2 regions of the Agathobaculum sp. NTUH-O15-33 genome follow, and region 2 is predicted to be linked to the other one. Evidence: riboswitches for the same ligand, from Rfam matches in the RefSeq annotation. Region 2 holds a riboswitch; the other holds the start of a gene.
What was found. Region 2 has a riboswitch for thiamine pyrophosphate ahead of thiS (sulfur carrier protein ThiS). Riboswitches for the same ligand answer to the same signal wherever they lie in the genome.

Region 1 (11,237 bases), 1.7 Mb from region 2:
AATACAAGCGATATTGGGAACGTATAAGAAAAGCCGGAGATACCCCTACAGCAGCGGAACTGCTTGACTTTATTTATGACAAATTTGAAGTGGATATCGAGGGTGGCATCTAAATACCATTTAGACAGTCCAACCAAGACAGTAAAGGAGCGTACACCCTATTGGTTGGCGCTCCTTTAATTCTCTAATTTTTTATATTCTGTCTGAATGATACTCTACAAATACTTCTTAAACGCCTTTTTCATCTTCATCGCAGCATCCATCGCCCATTCAAACTGCTCTGGCCATTTATCCTTATTGTCAAAATCCGCCTCATGAATTACCAAAATCCTGCTTGCCTTTTTATCCGGCAATTCTCTCCAATCCAGTGCCATTCCCATGTCCGATTCAATGTCCGCCTTGTGGGAATAAAATTTCTGATAAAGTTCCTTATCGTCAGTGATATACCATTCAACGGTAATGTTGTTGTCCTTCCTCACTTGCAGCAAATCAATATGACAGGCAGAAGAACCAACACTTAAAGTCATCCAATGGTCAGTGCTGGCTTTTCTTCTGCTAAAGGCCTTAGCAAACGCCGCATTATGAAAAGCATATTCGTTAAAGGCAGCCCAATAATCATATCTCGCCTGCAATGTGGGAGAACTGCTTGTTTGACGCTTAATTTCCTTCGCCCAGTCATTGGGTTTCTCAATGACTTCAAATTTTACAGCAATATCTGAATCGCCGATTTGAAATAACTTAACCTCCAAAAGGAAAAATGCAATATTTTCATCCGTATGGTTGTTCAGCCATTCGATTGCCGCCCTGTGCTCTTCACGAGCGCGCTTTACAACCCAAATCACAATATCCGCTGCTTTCCCTGATGCATATGTAATCAACTTGCCAAGATGGTCATGGTTGGTATCTTCCAGTTGATTTTCAATAATAATCTTTCTGTCCGTCCCAGTCTCAGTCGCATAAATATCCACATTAAAATCGCCGACACTTGATTCCGTTTCGTCCACGGTAATCTCCAATCCCACAGCATCTGACAGCAGAGAAAGATTATCCTCCTCTGCAAGCCACGGTGTGAAATCCAATGCTTCGTGCGGCCACACTTTTCTTAAATCCTTTATCTCTTTAAGCTGCCCTAAATTTATCACTCTAAATCCCTCCCTGTCCATTTTGACATCAACTCCATGCATCAGCCATTTGGCTTGCATTTCAGTGTCTCCGATTGCTGTCAATAGCACTATACACTCGCACTATGCCAGCAGTCCTAAGCACTCACCAAGCCAATATCGAATAATAAGTCATAGGGCAGATTTCAAAATCTCATCAAGGCATCATTGAAACCTCGCCCTATTTCCCAAATTTCCTGCTCACTTGCGCTGAAAGCCAACTTCCGAAGAATGCCCATTTCATCGGCTTTTCCAGCACTTTTACTTGTCTTTTCTCGTCATTAAACAAACGCACTCAACGTGGCTCGTCCTCGGAAACAGGTCGTAGGCTTGGGCTTTTTCTAGGGTGTAGCCGGCGTTTGTGAGTTCTTTTACGTCGCGGGCGAGGGTGGCGGGGTCGCAGGAGACGTAGACGACGCGGGGCGGGAGCATGCGCAGGATGGCGTCGCGCGTGGCTTCGTCCAGCCCTTTCCGGGGCGGGTCGACGACGAGCACATCGGGCGTTTCGCCGCGCCCCGCGAACATGGCGGCGGCCTGTCCCGCGTCCGCGCAAATAAATTCCACGTTGGTAACGCCGTTTCGCGCGGCGTTCTGCCGGGCGTTTTCCACCGCTTCGGGCACGATTTCGACCGCGATGACGCGCAAAGCCCGCTCGGCCAGCGACAGCGTAATGGTGCCCGCGCCGCAGTACAGCTCCACCGCGGTCTCGCTGCCGGTCAGGCCGGCGAAATCCAAGGCGCATTCATACAGCTTTTCCGCTTGCGCGTGGTTGACCTGATAAAACGCCGCCGGCGAAAGCAGGAACGAGTGCCCGCACAGCCGGTCCTCCAGCAGCGGCTCGCCCCAGAGCACGTCGGTGCGGTCGCCGAGGATCACGTTATCGTCCCGCTGGTTATGGTTAAGCAGCACGCCCGTGAGGGACGGCAGCGCGGCCCGCAGCGAATCGACCAGCGCGTCGAGCGCGGGCAGCTTGCGCGTGGCGGAGATGAGCGTTAGCTGGCATTCGCCGCTCGCCTCGCCCACGCGGACATAGATGTGGCGCACCGTGCCCCGTTTTTTTCCGTAATCATAGGGCGGCACCTGATTTTGATTCATCCAATCGCGCACCACGGCGGCGGCGCGGTCTGCTGTTTCGGACTGGATAAGGCATTTTTCCACGGGCACGATATCGTGGCTGCGCGGGCGGTAAAAGCCGGTCACGACCCGGCCCGCCGCGTTCAGGCCGACCGGGTATTGGGCCTTATTCCGGTAGTGCGCGGTTTCCGGCGCGCCCACGATGCCGATGAGCTTCGCGCCGTCCTGCCCGCCGATGCGGACAAGCGCGTCCCGCACCTTTTTCTCCTTGGCGCGCTTTTCCTCTTCGTAGGTGATGTGCTGGTAGCAGCAGCCGCCGCACTGCGCGGCCACCGGGCACAGGGGCGCGATGCGGTGCTTGGACGGCACAACGATCTCTTCGATGCGGCCGAACGCCACGCTCTTCCCCACCTTGGTGATGCGGATATCGCACTGGTCGCCAACGGCGGCGCGGGGCACGAATACGGCCACGCCGTCCACCTTGGCCACACCGGCGCCATCCGCCGTATAATCCATGATCTGCGCGCGATAAATTTTATTTTTCACAAGCTCCATCTGTTTCGGGCTCCTTTTGGCTTCCTATCTTTAGTTTCCTATCTTTGTATTATATCATGTGCACTGCGCATACTGCAATCGAAAGGAGGCTTGCAGCATGGATAAAAAAGAGGTTTCCGGCGATATTCCCTTTTCGTTTTTAGAGGAAATGGGCCATAACACACGCGCCATGGACCGGTTTTTTGAGCTGACGCGGGAGCAGCGCGAAAACCTGATAGATCACGCCGCGATCGGCGACCCGCCGGACGAGCGCATCTCAGAAACGCTCAAGTCGCTGTCGAACGGCGGCGAGGGCTATTGCGAAAAATACTAAAAAAATCCCTTTGACCGCGCCTAACCGGCGGTCAAAGGGATTTTTTCTGTTATCACTATACCACAAAACCGGCAAATTTTCAAGTCTTGTACTGCTTCCGGCGCCGCTGTAAACTGTCTGAAGGAGGCGATGAAAATGGAACCATCCTTTGCTATGACCCTGCTTTCAGCCGGGAAGCAGCAACTGTGCGCGCAGCTGCGCGCGGCGAACGAGGTGACCGCGGCCTACGGCCTCGCCCTTTCCGAAGCGGAAATCGCGGAGCTGGCCGAGCGCCGCTTTGAGGCGCTGCGCAGCACCGGGCGCGTGGAGTTGGGCGGGGGCGTGCTGCCGCAGATCGCCAAGACGTTTTGCGATTCGCCGTATCTGAACCGCCACGATTTCGCGGACACCCTGTTTCAGTTGCAGGACTGCTTCTATTATTTCAAAAACGAATCCGCCGACCGCATCCCGGACGACGATCTGATCGACCTGATGAAAAAATATTTCGACGGGGTGTGCGAGGGCTCGCTCGAATATCTGGCGGGCACCTCGCTGGAAGAGCTGTGCCGCGCCATGCGCACGGGAGAATGGGAGGACGCGGATGAATGAACGGCCGCTTCCCGCTTCCCTGCCGCCGGAGCCGGAACAGGCGACGCAGGCCGAGCTGTTTGCGCTGCTTGCCCGGCAGACCGTGCTCTATACCGCCGGAGACAGCAGCTCGGTCCCCGTCGAGGTCGCGGAAGAACTGCTGCGTTCCATTGTCTTTACCCTTTCCCTTGGCGGGAATGCGGGCGGCGCGGCCGCGCGGCTGGCCGCCGGACAGCATGCGCTCGCGCTTTTGATGGAGGACTGCGACCGGCTGCTCCGCGGTCTCGCGGAAACGCCGCCGCCCCGCACCAATCAGGCGTACCACGACACGCTCGCCAGCATGACCGGCTATCGCAAGCGGTACGATCGTTTGTTTTTCGCGCATGTGGTGCCCGCGGATATCGATTATCCCCTCGCGTGGGCGGTGGAGGAACAAATACAGGGGATTTGCTACCTCAAGGAATACCTGCGCCGCATGGCGCTGGAAAACCGTTTGCTGCGCTTATTCGGCGCGTCGGAGACCGAGGCCCTGCTCGCCGGCTGCGGCCCCGACCCGGACGCCATGTCGCTGAACCTATACGAACCGGTCGCGGCGGCCGCGCTGGCTTTGACCCTGCTGCACGAGGACCCCGCGCCGCTTCATGTGACGGCCGAGGGGCGCGCGGCGTTGCTGCGCCGCTTTACCGCCCATGACGGCGGCGCGCTGAACCATGCCCTTGCAGCGGCGGCGGATACGCTGGCCGACCGCTATGCGCTGAACGAACCCGAGGACCGCGCCTATCTGCGGCGCGCCGCTTTGGCGCTCGCGCCGCGCATAAACGCCGCGCTTTCCGCGGGGCGGCTGGACGGCGTGTTCCCCTCCCCCTGTGTGACGCGCCAAAGCTTTCGCCGGTCTGGGTGGACGGCGCCCCCATGCCGGACGAAGCGCTGCGCGCACTGATCGCGGCGCTTGGCGAATGCCGCTTTTTGAGCGACAAGGCGGCGCTTGTCACCCGTTCGGTGCACGCGCTGCGCGATCTGACCGAGGTGCTGAACCTTTGCTTTTGGGGCGAGGAATGCGACGCATTGTTCGACTGGTACGGCCCGCACGCCTGTCTGGCGCTGCTGCAAGCGGTGCAGCGAAAACCGGATGGCTGGACCTCCGAAACCGGCTGGGAGCGCCGCCTGCGCCGGTATTTGCTGCACCATTTACGGCGATAAAAAGAGGGTGCGACGAAACGCGTTTCGTCGCACCCCTGTCATGATTGACGCGTGGTGTTATGCTTCGCTCCCAAACAGGCGGGGCGCGACCTTATACAGGATGACCGCCGCCACCGTGGTCAGAATGGTTTCGGGCAGCATGTAGGCGATGTTATAGCTAAACGAAAACGTCACCGCGCCCCAGCCGCTCAGCGCTAGGCTGTCCCAGATCAGAAAGCCGGAGACGAACGAGCAGCAGAAGCGGATCAGACACACGGCCGCCGTGCCCACGCCGATGCCGAGCATGCGGTTTTTAAACGGCTTTGCAAACACGTTTGCCGTGCCCAGCAGCGTGAACGCGAGCACATAGTCCAGCATAATCATGCCGAAATAGGCCAGAACGGTGCCGGAAAGCGGCGTGGCCCAGCCGGTGAGCATCTGCATCAGCGCGCAGGCAAAGCCGGTGAGCAGCCCCCATTTCGTGCCGTGCCGGAACGATACCAGCACGAACGGCAGCATGCTCAGCAAGGTGACCGAGCCGCCGTTGGGCGCTTTGAAGAGCGTTACCATCATCAGCACCGTGCCGAGCGCCACCATCAGCGCGCACTCGACGAGCACGTGGATATGGCTCATGCTTTTTGTTTCAGTCATTTCTATATTCCTCCCCTTCGATTGACCGCAAGACGGAAAAACGCCCCCGGCCATGCGGCCGGGGGCGTTCAAAAAAGCTGACGCAGCGCAAAAATGAAACGCGCCTTGCTGTTTATTTGGACTCCCTCCGCCGGCATGACCCGGATCAGGTTCATAGGGTATTTCTCAGCCGCCGGTGGCGGCACCCCTGTCTTGTCGTGCCTTTAGTATAGCAGAGGAGGCAAGCGAAGTCAAGCGTCCAAATCACGCTTCGGGCGTGGGCGCGTCGCCGCCGTCCGCACCGCTCTGGTCCTCCGGCGCGGGCGCGGGTTCGGGACCGGCCACAGGCTCCGGGGCGGGCGCGGGTTCGGGCGTCGGCAGCGGCGCGGGCTGCGGGGCCGCCGCCGGGGCGGCGTTCTCGATCGGCACGCCGAACACATCGACCGGGCCGCGCGGCATGGCGGGCGCGATCGCCTGATACAGGCCGTAGAACGAAGTCGTCGTGTAAGCGCCGATGAAGGTGCCCAGCACCAAGCAGATGCAAAGCAGCGCGATCACGGAGAGCGCGGAGATCAGCAGGCTGCCGCCCATAGCGTTCAGCAGGGCGCACACAATATACAGTGCGAAAAACAGCAGGTACCAGCCGATGAAGCTGAGATAGAAAACAAACAGCTGGAACAGGTTGCCCTTGAACGCGCGGCTGCCCTCGCGCGTGGCGGCCCAAACGCCGCGCCGCTCATCCTCGTGCACCAGCGCATAGCCCGCCATATAGGTGCCGACCTTGACCGAAAGAATCAGGACGGCGATAATGAACAAAATGGTGGCCACGAGCATGACCGCGCCCGCGCCCGAACCGCCGGTGGTATCAAAGCCATAGCCCCGTCCGTACATCTGCGACTGGCGCATTGCCTCGGAAATAGTGGCGGCGACCAGAACGACCGTATAGATCACCGTGGGCGCCAGCATCCACAGCCAGCCGCGCAGCGCCAGACAGGCGCTCATTTTCACGCCGGTCCAGTAGGAGCGCAGCGAGGTAAAGGGCCGGAACAGAATCGAAACGCCGGGCTCCTCCCCGCGCGACAGGCCTATGTAAAACTTCTGCATGCCGTAGGTCAGCGGGCCCGCGACAAAGAACATCAGCGCGATCAGCAGAAAATAGCTGCCGTATAGATTGACCAGCGCGCCGCTCACCTGCGCGGGCGACGGCGCCGCCCCCATGAAGCTGAGCCGGAGCAGCGGCGCGAATACAATGAACATCCAAATGATCAGGATCAGGATCAGCGGCAGCGCGAACAGCACGTTGACGCCGATGCAGCGGCCGAGGTGCTCGGTCACCTGCTCCTTGCTCCTTGCCTTGACTTGCTTTCGTATCTCTGCGAAATTACCCATCTTGTTTTCCCCCTTCATTTTGCGGCGGCCCGATCAGGCCGCCGGTTGCGCGCCCTCGCCGCCGTCCCCTTCGCCGGCGCCCTCCGCGGGCGCTTGCCCGCCGGATTCCGCGCCCTCGCCCTCGCTCTTGGGCGCTTCGGGATCGGGCGTATCCGTTTTAGGCGTTTCGGTCTTGGGCGGCGTGGGCTGGATGGTGCCGACATAAACGATCTTATCCCGCTTCTGGTAGCTCGAATTGTTGGCCAGCACTTCGGTGGTTTTGCCGTTTTCGGTCACGACCTTGTAGGTGCGGGTGGAATAGCCGGTGATACCGCTCTGATCCAGCCGCGTCTGGCCCACCGTCATGGAATTATCCTTCTTTTCCACCGTGCTCGGCGCGTAGGTCGCGAGCACCTCGGTGCGGGTCTTGACCGATTTATCGCTCACCTTGGTGCCGACCAGCGTCATGATCATCTGGCCGTCCGTCTGCTGGGCCAAGATCTTGATCGGATAATCGGTGCTGTTTTTAAAGCGGAAATCGAGATTGCCAAAGTCCACCGTCGCGTCCTCGCCCAGCGGCGTGTAGGCCACGGTGAAGCTGTGGTTGGTGCGCTCCGTAACCGCCAAATCGGCGCGGAGCACGGCCATATACAGGGTGGAGGACGGCTGGCACACGCCGCCGCCGAATTCATCCACGATCTGTCCGTTTACATAGGCGTGCGCGGGCTTGTAGCCGCGCGCCTCGGTGCGCTCGCCGACGACGCCGTTGTAGGAAAATTCATCGCCGGGGTTTAGGATCGTGCCGTTGATCGCCTTGGAGGCGAGGCGCACGTTGTTGGTGCGCTGGGTGTTGCCCTCGTCCAGATAGGTGGAGGTTTGCGCGAGCGTATCGCGGAACAGCTTTTCCTTCAAATCCGCCGCCGTGACCTTGGCCGGGGTCTTTTTAATCGGAATTTGATAGCTTTCGGCCGAGCCGTCGCCCACGATCTTTTTTGCCTCTTCCATATCGAATTGCACGCCGGGCTTTTCGGGCACAATGGTCTTGCCGTCCTTCTTATCGACCGTGGCGCTCACGGCTTCGCCGATCACGGCCTCGCCGATCTTATCCAGATCGATCTGCGGGGTCTCGGTCAGCGTGGTGTCGACCGCGTAGGGTTCAAAATCCATCAGCCGGATCTTGCCCGCGAGCGCCTTCTCGACCACCGCGCTGTCGAACTTCACGCCGGGCTTGCCCGCGTGGATGGTCATGGTGTCCTCGCCGATGTCCCAAGTGGGCTCGACCGGGTCGGTCAGCGCTTCGGCGCCGATATCGGCCAGCGTTTTTTGCAGGCCCTCTTCATCCACCGTGGCGGCAAGCTGCGCCTCGCCCTGACCGAAAACAGCCGAAACGACCTGCCACATGCGCGCAAACGGGTTGCCCGTGCGGCCGACCGCCATGGCGTTCTCCACCGAGCCCTTCGCGTCAATGCCTTCGAGCACGTCGGTCACGGGGATATCATAGGTCTTTTCATAAATGGTAACGGATACCGCGGCGTTTTTATAAAGCGGCTCGCTTTTTTCCTCAATCTCTTCCAGCGCCTCGGTTCGGTTCATGCCGCCCACGGGGATCGACCCCACGGTAACGCCGGGGAACACATTCGGGTACAGATAGGTGAACCCGCACAGCAGCAAAACGAGCAGCGCAAACACGCCGCCCGCTATCGCGGCGGCCAGCGGCGCGCGGCTTTTGCCCTTCGCGGACTTTGGCGCTTTATCCTGCTTCTGCACGATGTGCGCTCCCTTCTTTGGTTGCTTATCGTTGCTGCCAAACATCAGAGGTCTCCTTTTTTCGCTGTCTCTATATATGCGCAATTTCACAAAAACAATACACGTATCCCAAACGGCCATATATCTGTTCGCCATTTTTCGACCGGATAGTCCGTGCTTATTATAGACGATTCGCCTCTTTGATGCAACAACAAAACGGTTAAAGCTTTGCCGCCGGGGTGTAAAATCCAAAACTTAATGCCGCATTGAAAAAAGCGCGCAAAGCAGTTATACTGACTATAAAAAAGGAGACGCGTGAAATGTTTGATATAGAGAGCGACTACAAACCCCAAATTGACAAATTGCGCAGGCTGGTCAAATCCTCCAAAGCCTTTGAGGAGGCGATGGAGCTGGCGCTTTCCATACACGCGGTCACGCACACCGGCACGGTATCCGGCAGCGGCCGCCCCACGTTCTGCGACGATATATTGGACGGTCTGCCCGACGAGGCGTACAGCGTGATGCCCACGAAAAAAGATGAGACCATCGCGTGGCATCTGTGGCACATCGCCAGAATCGAAGATCTGGTGGGCAATCTTTTGATCGCGGAGCAAGACCAAGTTTTAAACGACGCATGGCTGGACCGGCTGGGCGTCGCCGTCAAGGACACCGGCAACGCCATGACGGACGCGCAGATCATCGATCTCAGCAAGCGGGTCGATAAGCGCGCGCTGATCGCGTACCGCGACGCGGTGGGCCGCCAAACGCGCGCCCTTTTAAAAAGCTTGACCCCCGACGACCTGAAACGAAAGCCCGCGCCCGCCGCTTTGGATCGGCTTGACGGCGAGGGCGGCCTGCTGGCGTGCAAAAACTCGATATGGCTCAAGGCTTTCTGGGGCAAGCATACGGTGGCCGGGCTGATTCTGCTGCCCCTCACCCGCCACCACATGATGCACCTGCCGGACAGCCTAGCGATCAAGGAATTTGTCAAAACCGGCGCGCCCGCGTTCGCCGGGTAGCGCGCCGCCGCTTGCTTTCCGGAACCATAGCGCCGACAGTGCGGTATAGCGAGAAAACCCGGCGTCCCTTCTGGCGAAAGCCAAGAGGGGCGCCGGGTTTTTATCGTTTGTTTTCGTCCTGCGCGCCGGGCCGTTCGCTACCGCCCCGTCATTGCACCTCGTCCAGCCGCACCCAGACGTTTCCCCCGCGGCAGCTTTCGACGCAGGCCTGCACAAAGCGCACGCCGTCCACGCCGTCCTGCGCGCGCGGGTAGAAATAGCGGTCGTCCGACTCGCAAACGCCGTTTTTCCGATCCAGCAGGTGCTGGCAGAACGCCCGGTACAGGTTGGCGAACGCCTCGTAAAACCCTTCCGGATGACCGGCGGGCAGGCGGGAAGCCGCCCTGCTGTCCGCGCCCAAGTAATCGCGCCCCGCGGCCAAGATCTGTACCGTTCCCCCCAGCTTGGACAGCCGCAGGTGGGTCGGATCGTCGTGCGACCACTCGACCGTGCCCTTGTCCCCCATGATCTTGAGTTCGATCGTACAATCGTGCCCGATCGCCGTGTTCGAGGTCCACAGCAGCCCGCCCGTGCCGTCCGCGCAGCGCAGCAGCACGCGGGCGGTTGTTTCAAGCGGCGCGCCTTCCGGATAATAGCTGAAATCGGCCAGCACGCGGTCCAGCCGCAGGCCGGTCATGGAGCGGATCAAATAGTATAGGTGCACGCCCATACCGGCCGTCACATTGGAGTTTCCCGAGACCGCGGGGTCGCCGATCCAGCTCGTGAAGTTCTTTTCCCCGCTGTTTAACCCTAGAATCATCCAATCCTGCGGGTATTCCGCCACAATATCGGTGATCCTGCCGATCTCCCCCGCTTCGATCAGCCGTTTGCATTCCCGCATGATGGGATAGTGCGCGTAGGTATAGGGCACGCAGACCGCAAGGCCGTTTTTCTCGGCCAAATCGCGCAGCTCCTCCGCTTCGCGGACGCAAAGCGTGAACGGCTTTTCGCAAACCACGCTGATGCCATGCTCCAAAAAGCACTTAGTCACGCCGTAGTGCGTCTTATTGGGCGTGACGATGCTGACAAAGTCGATCCCATCCGGCCGCTTTGCCTCGGCTTCGGCCATCTCCTCGTAGGAGCTGTAAATCCGGTCGGGCGGCACGCCCCAAAATTCGCCGTCCGCGCGGTTGCGCTCCGGGTCGCGGGTAAAGCACCCGGCGGAAAGCACCGCCAGTCCGTCGATTCCGGCGCCGCGGCGGTGGCTGTTACCAATGTTGCCGCCGTTGCCGCCGCCCACCATGCCAAAACGCAGTTTTTTTTCCATGTTACGCCCTCCTCTGTCCGTCCGCGCCGCGCGGGTACAGCACGATTTTGACCGCCTCGCGCGCGCGCATCAGCGCAATGCCCGTTTCTATTTCGTCCAGCGGCAGCTCGTGCGTGATCAGCCGGTCGAGCTGGAGCGCCGGGTCTTGCAGCAGCTCGATCGCGGGCGGGAAGCTGTGCAGCGTGCTCAGCGTCGCCGTAATGGTCAGCTCCTTGATGTTGATGTCCGCCGGGCGGATGGACGACCGCTGCGTGCCGTCCTGTCCAAACACCAGAATGCGGCCGCCGCATTTCATCCCATCGATCGCCTGCGCGAGCACG
Region 2 (11,237 bases):
ACATCAGCCGCAGCCGAAAGGTGTACCAGTCCCGTCGCGACGCGCTGCTCGCGGCGCTGACGCGCGAGCTTTCCCCCATTCCCTTCGAGGTATCGGGCGCGGAAGCCGGGCTGCATATTCTGCTGCAAGTGAAAAACGGCATGGATGAGCAAACGCTCATCGCCCGCGCGCTTCAAACCGGGGTTCGCGTATACGGCCTGTCCGGCTATTATACGCCGCCCGTCCGTCCGCCGCGCGCCACGCTCGTCCTCGGCTACGCCGGCCTGACCGAAACCGAGATCGCCGCCGCCGTCAAGCTGCTGGCCAAAGCTTGGCGGTAGCTGCCGTGCACCCGGCCGCGTGAGGTCACGCGGCCCTACGGCTGCCTGTGTTGTGGAGCGGCGTGACTGTATAGCCCACATGGTATACAGAGGGCGTCACGCCCTACAGCATCGGTGAGTGGTTTTCCCGCTTACGGCGGCGGCAGCCGCTTTATTGTAGGGCGCGACGCCCTCGGCGCGCCGGGAGCGAAGCACCGGTATATGTGGGCGCGCCCATCACGCCGGTCCGGCGGAGCGAAGGCACCCGTCCACTGAATCCCTAGGCACCCGGAACGGCACCACGACACATTTTTGTAAAACAAAAAGTCGGCAAGCAACTCCCCCGGACAGAGCGAGGGAAAGGAATGGAGATCAAAGGGGAAGGGAAAACCGCCAAGGTTTTCCCTTCCCCTTTGCCCCCGCGCCGGGCGGCGCATCGTCTTTTCTCGCCGGGCGCCGTATCCCGTCTACTTTTTCTTCTTCACCGCGGAGCCGTACTGCACGGCGTCCGTGCCGAATTTCTCGCGCAGAGCGTCCATGGCGCGGTCTAAGCTGCGCTGTTTGTCCACGTTCTTCAGTCCGTCCGCGCCGTCAAACAGCGACAGCTGCTCGCCAGCCGCCTCGGCGGGCAGCAGATTCATCGCGGTCACGGCAAGCAGGCGCACCGGCTTTTCCGGCTTCCAGCGGGCGCGCCAGATCGACATGGCGGTGTCAATCAGCATGCGGGTGGAATCCGTTGGCCGGTCGAGCGTCACCTGCCGCGAGATGTTGCGGAAATCCGGGTCGCGGATGATGAGCTGCACGGTCTGGCACCGCAGGCCGCGCCTGCGCAGGCGGCGGCCCACGGTGTCGCACAGCGCGGTGATGCCGAAATGGCACTCGGTCTCGCCCAGCAGGTTGTGCGAAAACGTCATGCTGTTGCCGACGGACTTGACCTCGCGTTCCTCGTAAAACGAACGCACGGGCTCATCGTCCTCGCCCCGCGCATAACGCCACAGTGTATCGCCCATTTTGCCGAACACGCTGTGGGCCAGCGCCCGGTCGCACGCGGCCAGATCGCCGATGGTATGCACGCCCATCGCGCTTAAGCGGTCCGCCGCGCGCTTGCCGACATACAGCAGCGTATTTACCGGCAGGCTCCAGACCAGCTTCTGATAGTTTTCGCGGGAAAACACCGTGGTCGCGTCCGGCTTTTTGTAATCGCTGCCCAGCTTGGCATAGGCCCGGTTCCACGATACGCCGACCGAGATCGTCAGCCCGATCTCTTCCCGCATACGCCGCCGCAGCTCGTTTGCGATCTGCTCGCCTGTGCCGAACAGATGCAAGGAGCCGGTGACGTCCAGAAACGATTCGTCAATGCCGAACGGATCAACCAGATCGGTATAGCCCAGATATAATTCGTTGCACTGGCGCGAAATGCGCACGTATTCGTCCCGGTGCGGCGGGATCAGCCTCAGCTCCGGGCACTTTCGCCGGGCCTGCCAGATGGTTTCCGCCGTTGTCACGCCAAAGCGCTTGGCTTTTTCATTCTTGGCAAGGATGATGCCGTGACGGCTTTCCGGATCGCCGCATACTGCCATGGGGCCCGCGTCCAGCGAAGGATCGAGCAACGTTTCGACTGAGGCGTAAAACGCGTTGCAATCGCAATGCAAGATGGCCCGGTCCATGCACCCTCCTCCTTTCAGCGAACATTTGTTTCTATTATTATACTGGATTTTTCTTTTCTTGACAAGCCGCACGCATGGCGTTATACTGAAACTTGCAAGCAGGGGTGCCGTGATGAGCGGCTGAGAGGGCGAGAGCCTAACCCTTTGAACCTGTTGGTTAGAACCATCGTAGGGAAGCTGCCGCATCGAGAAATACTTAGGGATATCGAATGCCCCGGTTTTACCGCATGGTAAAACCGGGGCATTTTTTCTTGCGAAAAGAGGCGTGACCAATGAAAGTAAACGGAAAAACCATACCGCTGAATGCGGAAATGACCGTGCATTCGCTCCTGATGCAGCTGGGACTGGACCCCAAGCGCGTCGCGGTGGAGCGCAACGGCCAAATCGTGCCCCGCGCGCGCTTTGCCGACCAAGCGCTCGGCGAGGACGACGTTTTAGAGCTCGTTGAGTTCGTGGGAGGCGGCTGATGGTCACACGTGAAGAACTGCACGCCGCGCTCGTCCAGCGGCACGGCGAAGTTGTTCAGCAAAGGCTGGATCGGGCCTGCGTCGGCATTGCGGGGCTGGGCGGGCTGGGCTCCCATATCGCGGCGCACATGGCGCGGTTGGGCGTTGGGCGGCTCACGCTGGTCGATTACGACGTGGTCGATATCACCAACCTGAACCGCCAGTACTACACGGTGAAGGATATCGGCATCCCCAAGACCTTGGCTTTACAGGAACAACTAGAAGCAATCAATCCATATTTATATTACGATACGTATACCGAGCGTATCGTGCCCGCCAACGCCGCGCGGTTATTCACCGGCTGCGACGTGGTGTGCGAAGCCTTTGATCGTGCCGACCAAAAGGCCATGCTGATCGAAACCCTGCTCTCCGCCCTGCCGGATACGCCGGTAGTATCGGCCAGCGGTATGGCGGGCTACGGCTCGCCGAACGTCATCCGCACCGAACGCCGCTTCGGTCATTTATATGTGTGCGGCGACGGAACCAGCGATATCGCGGACGGCCTTGGCCTGATGGCCCCGCGCGTGGCGCTGTGCGCCGCCCATCAGGCGACGACGGCGCTTCGCCTGCTGCTGGGCGAGACCGAGCCGTAAAAAAGAAGACGCTGCGAAATGCAGCGCCTTCTATACGGGTTCTTATTCGCTCTCTACCGGCAATTCGGACGCGCAGTGCGCGCATTTGGTCGCGCCGAGCGGGATTTCACTCAGGCAAAACGGACAGATCTTGGTGGTCGGCGCGGCGGGCGCTTCCTCTTTATGGCCCAAGTGGGTCAACTTGTTCACCGCCTTCAGAATACAGAAAAGGATGAACGCCATGATTAGAAAGTTAACTACTGTACCGAGGAAGTTGCTGACAAAACCCGTCACCTGCTCCATGCTGTAACGCGTTCCGCCAATCAGACTGATGATCGGCGTGATGAAATTATCGGTCAGCGAAGTAACGATACCGGAAAACGCGCCGCCGATGATAACGCCTACCGCCATATCCATGACATTGCCGCGCAGCGCAAAGGCTTTAAATTCCTCTATGAACTTTTTCAAAACAATTCCTCCCCATTTCATTTACTACCTATTATTTTACGCCCCACGCCGGGGTTGTCAATGCAATAATCGACAAAAGGAGTGTTTTTTACGTGAAAGATGAGCTTATTCTGCGCGGACACGCGTTCCGCTCCCGTTTTATCCTTGGCTCAGGCAAGTATTCGCTGGAGCTGATCCGCGCTGCGGTCGAATCGGGCGGCGCGGAAATGATCACGCTGGCCCTGCGCCGGGTGAATGAGGGCGGCGCGGCCAATATCCTCGACCATATCCCGGAGGGGGTGACCCTGCTGCCCAATACCTCGGGCGCGCGCAACGCGGACGAGGCCGTGCGCATCGCCCGGTTGGCGCGCGAATGCGGGTGCGGCGACTTTGTCAAGATCGAAATCATGCGCGACAGCAAATACCTGCTGCCCGATAACCAAGAAACCATTCGGGCGACCGATATTTTGGCGGGCGAGGGCTTCATCGTCATGCCGTATATGTACCCCGATCTGAACGTGGCGCGCGATCTGGTGAACGCGGGCGCGGCGTCCATCATGCCGCTGGCCGCGCCGATCGGCACCAACAAGGGACTGGCAACGCGCGAGTTTATCAAAATCTTGATTGACGAGATCGATCTGCCCATCATCGTGGACGCGGGCATCGGCCGCCCGTCGCAGGCGTGCGAGGCCATGGAACTGGGCGCGGCTGCCGTCATGGCGAACACCGCCATCGCGACCGCGGGCGACGTGCCCGCGATGGCGGGCGCGTTCCGTCAGGCGATCGAAGCCGGGCGCGCCGCGTACCTTGCCGGGCTGGGCCGCGTGCGGGATACCGCCGCCGCTTCCTCTCCGCTGACCGGCTTTCTGCGCGACGAGGGGGAGGACTGATCTATGTTAGACCCAGTAACAAACGCCCAATACATCACCGCCGAGACCGACCACATGCAATACCAGCCGGGCATGGACGACATCGGCAGTGAAACGCAGGATGAAGTGATCGCCCGCATGCAGGCCATGGAGTTCGACCGTTTCACCGCGCGGGATGTGACCCGCGCCCTTGCAAAGGACGTGCTCGCGCCGGACGATTTCGCGGCCCTGCTCTCCCCCGCCGCCGCGCCGTTTTTGGAGCAGCTCGCGCGCCGCGCGCAGCAGGAAACGCGAAAGCACTTCGGTACCTCGGTGCAGATGTTCACCCCGCTCTATATCGCCAATTACTGTGAAAACTACTGCATTTACTGCGGCTTCAACTGCCATAACAAGATCCGCCGCGCCAAGCTGGATACGGATGAGATCGAACGCGAATTGCAGGCGATCACCCAAACCGGCTTGCAGGAAATCCTGCTGCTTACCGGCGAAAGCCGCTCCATGTCGCCGGTCGATTACATCGGCGAGGCCTGCCGTCTGGCGCGCAAATACTTCCGCGTGGTCGGCGTTGAGATCTATCCGCTCAATGTGGACGAGTACGCGCATTTACACGCGTGCGGCGTGGACTATGTCACCGTTTTTCAGGAGACCTACGACGCGGACAAGTATTCCACGCTCCATCTGGGCGGACACAAGCGCATTTTCCCCTACCGGCTGAACGCGCAGGAACGCGCGCTCATGGGCGGCATGCGCGGCGTGGGGTTCGCGGCGCTTTTGGGCCTATCGGATTTCCGAAAGGACGCCTTTGCCACCGGCCTGCACGCCTATTTGCTGCAACGCAAGTATCCGCACGCCGAGATCGCCTTTTCCTGCCCGCGCCTGCGGCCCATCATCAACAACGATAAAGTGGGTCCCAAGGATGTGCATGAGCCGCAGCTTTTGCAGGTCATCTGCGCCTACCGCGTCTTCATGCCCTTTGCCTCCATCACGATCTCCACGCGCGAACGCGCCGGGTTCCGCGATCATATCATCGGCATTGCGGCGACCAAGATATCCGCCGGCGTTTCGACCGGCATCGGCGAGCACAGCGAGGACAACGCGGACAAGGGCGACGCGCAGTTCGAGATATCGGACAACCGCACGGTCGACGAGGTTTACGCCGCTATTGAGCGCCACGGCCTGCAGCCCGTCATGGCCGATTACATTTATGTATAAGTAAAACGAGTAAGGAGAAGCGCAAATGAGAAATTACGCCACCCAAATGGACGCCGCCAAGCGCGGCATCGTCACGCCGGAAATGGAAACGGTAGCAAAAAAGGAAAACCGCACGGCAGAGTACATCCGCGCGCGTGTCGCAAAGGGCACGATCGCCATCCCGGCAAACGTGAACCACAAGAGCCTGTCCGCCGAGGCGGTGGGCGACGGCACGCGCGTCAAAATCAACGTAAACCTTGGCATTTCGGGCGACGCAAAGGATTATGAGCTGGAAATGCGCAAGGTAAAGCTTGCGATTGACATGGGCGCGGAATCCATTATGGATCTTTCCAACTACGGCAAGACAAATACTTTCCGTAATAAATTGATCGATTATTCCCCCGCGATGATCGGCACCGTACCGATGTATGACGCGATCGGCTATCTGGAAAAGGACTTGCTCGAGATCACCGCGCAGGATTTTCTAAAGGTCGTCGAGGCGCACGCCAAGGAAGGTGTGGATTTCATGACCATCCACGCCGGGATCAACCGCCGCTCGGTGGAAACCTTTATGCGTGAAGGCCGCGAAATGAACATCGTTTCGCGCGGCGGCTCGCTGCTGTTCGCTTGGATGCAGATGACCGGCAACGAAAACCCGTTTTTTGAGTATTACGACGAGGTGCTGGACATTCTGCGCGCCTATGATGTGACCATTTCGCTGGGCGACGCGCTGCGCCCCGGCTGCCTAAAGGATGCGTCCGATCACGGCCAGATCGCCGAGCTGATCGAGCTGGGCCACCTGACCGAGCGCGCGTGGGCGCGCGACGTGCAGGTCATGGTGGAGGGGCCGGGCCATATGGCCATGAACGAAATCGCCGCCAATATGGTGATGGAAAAGCGCCTTTGCCACGGCGCGCCGTTCTACGTGCTCGGCCCGCTCGTGACCGATATCGCACCGGGATACGATCACATCACCTCGGCCATCGGCGGGGCGATCGCGGCGAGCAGCGGCGCCAACTTCCTGTGCTACGTCACCCCAGCCGAGCACCTGCGCCTGCCCGATTTAGACGATGTGCGCGAGGGTATCGCGGCTTCCAAGATCGCGGCGCACGCGGCCAATATCGCGCTGGGCCTGCCGGGCGCGCGCGACCGCGACGACGCGATGGCGGCGGCCCGCCATAAGCTGGACTGGGAGGAGCAGTTCTCCCTTGCGCTCGACCCGGAAAAAGCGGAACGCTTCTATCATCAGGTGCCGCCGACCGAGCGCCACACCTGCTCGATGTGCGGCAAAATGTGCGCCGTGCGCACGACCAATTTGATCCTTGAGGGCAAGAAGGTAGAGTTTTGCTCCGAGCAAGGCGCTTGCTCCTGAGAAGCACGCCGCAACGCAGCAAGCGTAAAATTTTCCGTTTCCCTTTTTCCGTTTCCTCATTCTTTTTTCGCGCCGTTCTATGGTATAATAGCCGCAAAGCGGCTATTATACTTTGATTAAATTAATTATACCATCAGCGGCTCTTAGGTGTGTTTTGACTCTTCGGAATTGCTTGCCGCTGTGGTATAATAGCCGCAAAGCGCCTATTATACTTTGATTAAATTAATTATACCACCAGCGGCGCACAAGCGTTTTTTGACACTTTGAAAATGCTTGCCGCTGTGGTATACTGAGTGCAATACATATCGAGGGGGATTTGATAAAATGATGAAACGGATATGCTCCGTCCTGCTCGCGGCGGCGCTCGCGCTGTCGCTTACCGCGTGCGGCGGAACCAAGCGGGAATCCGCACAGGCGGTTGTGGAAAGTGCGATCGGCGCTGTGCAAAACGTGGACTTTGCCGCCATGAAGACCTATTGGGGCGAGGATACGCTGGGCCAAATGGAATCCGCCGCCCAGCCGGAAGCGGACGATGAGGACGCGCAGGTTATGAAAGCCGTAACCAAGCACCTTTCCTACACCGTTAAGGAAAGTAAGGAAGACGAAAAAGCCGGCACGGCCACCGTTACGGTGGAGTTCACCAACGCCGACATGACGGCCATTATGTCCGAATTTATCCAGCAGGCGTTTTCGGACGCGCTCAATTACGCCTTCCTGCCCGAGGACCAGCAGCCCTCCGAAGAAGAAATGGACCAGAAGTACTTAGACATTCTGACCGGACTGTTGGCGCGCGAGGATAACAAGATGGTCACCAACACCGTCGATATCAGCCTAAAGCTGACAGACGACCAGTGGACGATCGAGTCCGACGACAAGGTGTTGGACGCCATGCTTGGCGGCATGCTGTCCTCCGCGGACTCCATATCCGATTCGCTCGGCGGCGATTCGTAAATACCAAACAGATACAAGGCCCCGATGTTCCAAAAGGAACATCGGGGCCTTCGTAGTGCTTACCTTTATAAACTGCACAGCGCCGCGCACAGAACGCGGAGCAGCGCGCTGGCCGCGGCAAGGGCAAGGCAGATCATGTAGGGTATGCGGCAGTCGGACAGCAGCGCGGTGCTGCGCCCTGCCGCGCGCTGCTCGGAGGCGCACCATACCATGGCCGCCGCCGCGAGCAGCGCGGGCGCGGAAAGCACCGCGGGCAGCCCGGTGGTCAGCACCGAAAGAAAAATGCCGTTCTTTTGCGCCACGCCTACCGCGACCGTTAGCGCCAGCACGAAGCCGCGCGCCGCGCAAAGCCCCGCGAGGAACAGCGCCGCCGGGCGCAGCATTGTGCACAAAAGAGGCAGGATGACCCATAGGAGCGCGCACAACACGCTTTTCAGCGCCTGCGCGGGCAGGGCCGAGATCAGGCCCGCGAGCTGCACAGCGCCGTCCTCCTCGCCCGCGATCAGGCCGGTCAGGCCGCCCGCCACCGCGCCGCATAAAAACATCGCGCTTAGGAATAAAAACGCCGGTGTGCGTACAATTTCATCAAAAAAGCCGAGAACATGCCGTTTTCTCATACGTCTCCCCCTTGCGGAAGGTTGATAATACAGCATATTCCCGGCTATTCGGTTTTAGAACCCGCCTTAGTCGATCAGCGCGTTGACCAGATCACGGCACGGCTGGTGCAGGAAGATACGCGCGGAACGCGACGCATCGAACTGAACGGACAGCTTGCCGTTTTCATCCCTCGACAGGGTCGCGGAAACGACCTCGGTGCCGAACTGTACGCGCTCCAAGATAAAATCGGCGTTCACGCGAGGATCCTCGCAGACAGGCACGACCGTGCGCGTGCGCGTGCACTGCGAGACCGGCGCCAGAACCGTGCCCATTTCGCGTTTGGAGGCGGGCACCAGCACGATCTCGCTCTTGACCACCGCCGCGGCTTCGTCTTCGCAAAGCACCACGTCGTACCCGGCGGCCGCTTCCTTGGCCGTCTGGTTTTTGGCGGATATAAACATATTATTGGCGGGTATAACCTGTTTTTCCAGTATCGCGCGGATCAGGCGCGTCAGGTTCTCCCCTTCTCCAATCACTGCTACACGAATCTTGTGTGGCATTTGAATCAACTCCTTCAGGGACGCTCATAATATTTCAGCATTATTATACGGCAAAAAACGTGCAACTTGCAATGCCTTTTACATTATTTTTAAATGTTTTGGTGTATTGACTAATCTGCACAAATTTTCTCCGCCGCTTTCAGATAGATTGCACACTCCAAACGCTTGCGCTCCATCTCACAGCCGAGATCGTACGAATCATTCATATCGCCGTTCATGTTGTAATTTGCCGCCGAGCAGCCGCCCGAGCAGTAGAATTTAGCCCAGCACTTCTGGCACTTGGGCCGGGAATAAATGTTCATGCCCGCGAATTTTTGCGCGATATCCATGTCAAACGAGCCGTCCAGCACGCTGCCCTGCCGAAATTCTTCCTTGCCGACGAACTGGTGGCAGGGATAAATATCGCCGTCCGGCGTGACGGCGACGTACTCATAGCCCGCGCCGCAGCCGCGCAGCCGCTTGACCACGCACGGCCCCTGATCCAGATCGACCATGAAGTGGAAGAAGGAAAACGGTTTGCCCGCTTTCCGCCGCTCCAGCATGATCTCGGTCAGGCGGTCGTACTCCGCTTCAATTTTCGGCAGGTCGTCCTCGGTCAGGTCGTAGCCGCAGCCGGGGTCGGCTGTGACCGGTTCGACCGAAAGGCGGTCAAAGCCAGCGTCCGCGATGTGCGTCACATCCTCGGCAAAATCAAGGTTGTGCGAGGTAAAGGTGCCGCGCGCGTAATAATCCTTTTCCGGGTCGCGCTCGTCTACCAGCGCCTTAAATTTAGGCACGATCACATCGTAGCTGCCCGCGCCCGACACGGTCTTGCGGAACTCGTCGTTGACGGCCGGACGGCCGTCGAGCGACAGGACGACATTGTCCATATTCTCGTTGATGTAGCGGCGTTTGTCCTCATCGAGCAGCACGCCGTTGGTCGTGATGGTGAAGCGGAACTTTTTATTGTGCTTTTGCTCGATCGACCGCGCGTAATCGACCGCGCGCACCACCGTGTCCCACGCCATCAGCGGTTCGCCGCCGAAGAAGTCGATCTCGATATTGTGCCGCGCGCCCGAACGGCTTACGACAAAGTCGATCGCGCGCTCGGCCACCTCGGGCGGCATGATCTTGCGGCCCTGACCGAAGTCGCCGGTCGAAGCAAAGCAGTATTTGCATCGCAGGTTGCAGTCATGCGCGACATGCAGGCACAGCGCCTTGACCGGCGCGCCGACCGGCACATAGCGGGAAACGTCGATATAATCGTCCTCCGCGAAAAGCTGGCCGTTCTTTTTCAGCGCGTACAGTTCGCCCCAAGCTTCCCGCACCGCGTCCGCTTCAAACCGGCCGAGCGCGTCCACCACCTGCTGCGGGCAGGTTTCCCCCATGGTTTCATCGGCAAGGCCGGAAACGGCGTAGCTTACGTCATCCAGCACATGCACCGCGCCGGAATTGACGTCCAGCACAAAATTGAGTCCGTTTTTCTGATAGCGATGGATCATTTCTATTTGTTCCTCCGATGTAAGTAAAAAACAAGGCGCGCCGCATCGGCACGCCTTGCGATTGGACTTCAGTAGGAGCTAACTGCTCACTTAGAGTGCTCGCACTTCTGGTTGGCCACCGTGCAAGAAGTCTTGCAGGCGGACTGGCAGGAAGTCTGGCACTCGCCGCAGCCGCCCTTAGCGGCGGTCTGCTTCAGGGTCGCCGAAGTCAGAGTCGTAACATGCTTCATGGTGTTTCCCTCCTATTTTTTCAGGTGCTTATGGCGTTTTTTTCTGCGCATGCTCGCACCGGCAAAACCGCCGAGCGCTGCGCCGACAACCATCGAGGCAAAACTGATGACCGTGCGCGGAATATGTACCGGCTGCCGCAGGACAAGAGCGCCCACGGCAAGCAGGACTAGAAAAATCAGCGCGCCGGCGCCGACCGCCCAAAGGAATTTGCCGCCCGGCGCGCGCTTTGCCGATAGAAAGGCCGCCGCCGCACTGCCGACCGCTAAAAAAGCGAGCGCCAGAGGAGCGATCGCGCCTTCGCCGACCGTGCCGCGCTGCACCAGCAGCGCGCCGGCCAGCATCAGCAATAAAGTAAGCCCCAGGCCCAGTAGCGCCGACGGCAACAAAATGCCGATAGGCGACAGGTCATCATTCGTTTTTTTCATCTGCGCTTTCCTCCCGCCGAAAGTTTGGCGCGTCCGGGTGAAGGACGAACCTTTGCGCTATCTTATTCG

Region 1: linked by a shared signal. The riboswitch ahead of thiT (energy-coupled thiamine transporter ThiT) and the one ahead of thiS (sulfur carrier protein ThiS) in region 2 are both predicted to bind thiamine pyrophosphate.

The regions. Positions count from the first base shown of each region.
Region 1 is NZ_CP136187.1:1,323,055-1,334,291, reverse strand. Features, by position in the region: gene RWV98_RS06935 (hypothetical protein) at 1-113, shown strand, start outside; gene RWV98_RS06930 (DUF4268 domain-containing protein) at 216-1,202, opposite strand; gene rlmD (23S rRNA (uracil(1939)-C(5))-methyltransferase RlmD) at 1,422-2,789, opposite strand; gene RWV98_RS06920 (hypothetical protein) at 2,887-3,102, shown strand; gene RWV98_RS06915 (DUF6323 family protein) at 3,238-3,690, shown strand; gene RWV98_RS06910 (DUF6179 domain-containing protein) at 3,683-4,609, shown strand; gene RWV98_RS06905 (hypothetical protein) at 4,582-4,869, shown strand; gene thiT (energy-coupled thiamine transporter ThiT) at 4,927-5,499, opposite strand; TPP riboswitch at 5,605-5,698, opposite strand; gene RWV98_RS06895 (DUF975 family protein) at 5,743-6,867, opposite strand; gene RWV98_RS06890 (VanW family protein) at 6,901-8,658, opposite strand; gene RWV98_RS06885 (DinB family protein) at 8,913-9,611, shown strand; gene RWV98_RS06880 (Gfo/Idh/MocA family protein) at 9,760-10,917, opposite strand; gene RWV98_RS06875 (zinc-dependent alcohol dehydrogenase) at 10,919-11,237, opposite strand, start outside.
Region 2 is NZ_CP136187.1:3,064,417-3,075,653, forward strand. Features, by position in the region: gene pdxR (MocR-like pyridoxine biosynthesis transcription factor PdxR) at 1-320, shown strand, start outside; gene dinB (DNA polymerase IV) at 767-1,966, opposite strand; TPP riboswitch at 2,057-2,159, shown strand; gene thiS (sulfur carrier protein ThiS) at 2,239-2,433, shown strand; gene thiF (sulfur carrier protein ThiS adenylyltransferase ThiF) at 2,433-3,065, shown strand; gene mscL (large conductance mechanosensitive channel protein MscL) at 3,108-3,512, opposite strand; gene RWV98_RS14840 (thiazole synthase) at 3,605-4,381, shown strand; gene thiH (2-iminoacetate synthase ThiH) at 4,385-5,572, shown strand; gene thiC (phosphomethylpyrimidine synthase ThiC) at 5,598-6,923, shown strand; gene RWV98_RS14855 (DUF5105 domain-containing protein) at 7,248-7,874, shown strand; gene RWV98_RS14860 (hypothetical protein) at 7,940-8,491, opposite strand; gene RWV98_RS14865 (hypothetical protein) at 8,558-9,031, opposite strand; gene scfB (thioether cross-link-forming SCIFF peptide maturase) at 9,142-10,512, opposite strand; gene scfA (six-cysteine ranthipeptide SCIFF) at 10,599-10,742, opposite strand; gene RWV98_RS14880 (TIGR04086 family membrane protein) at 10,755-11,168, opposite strand.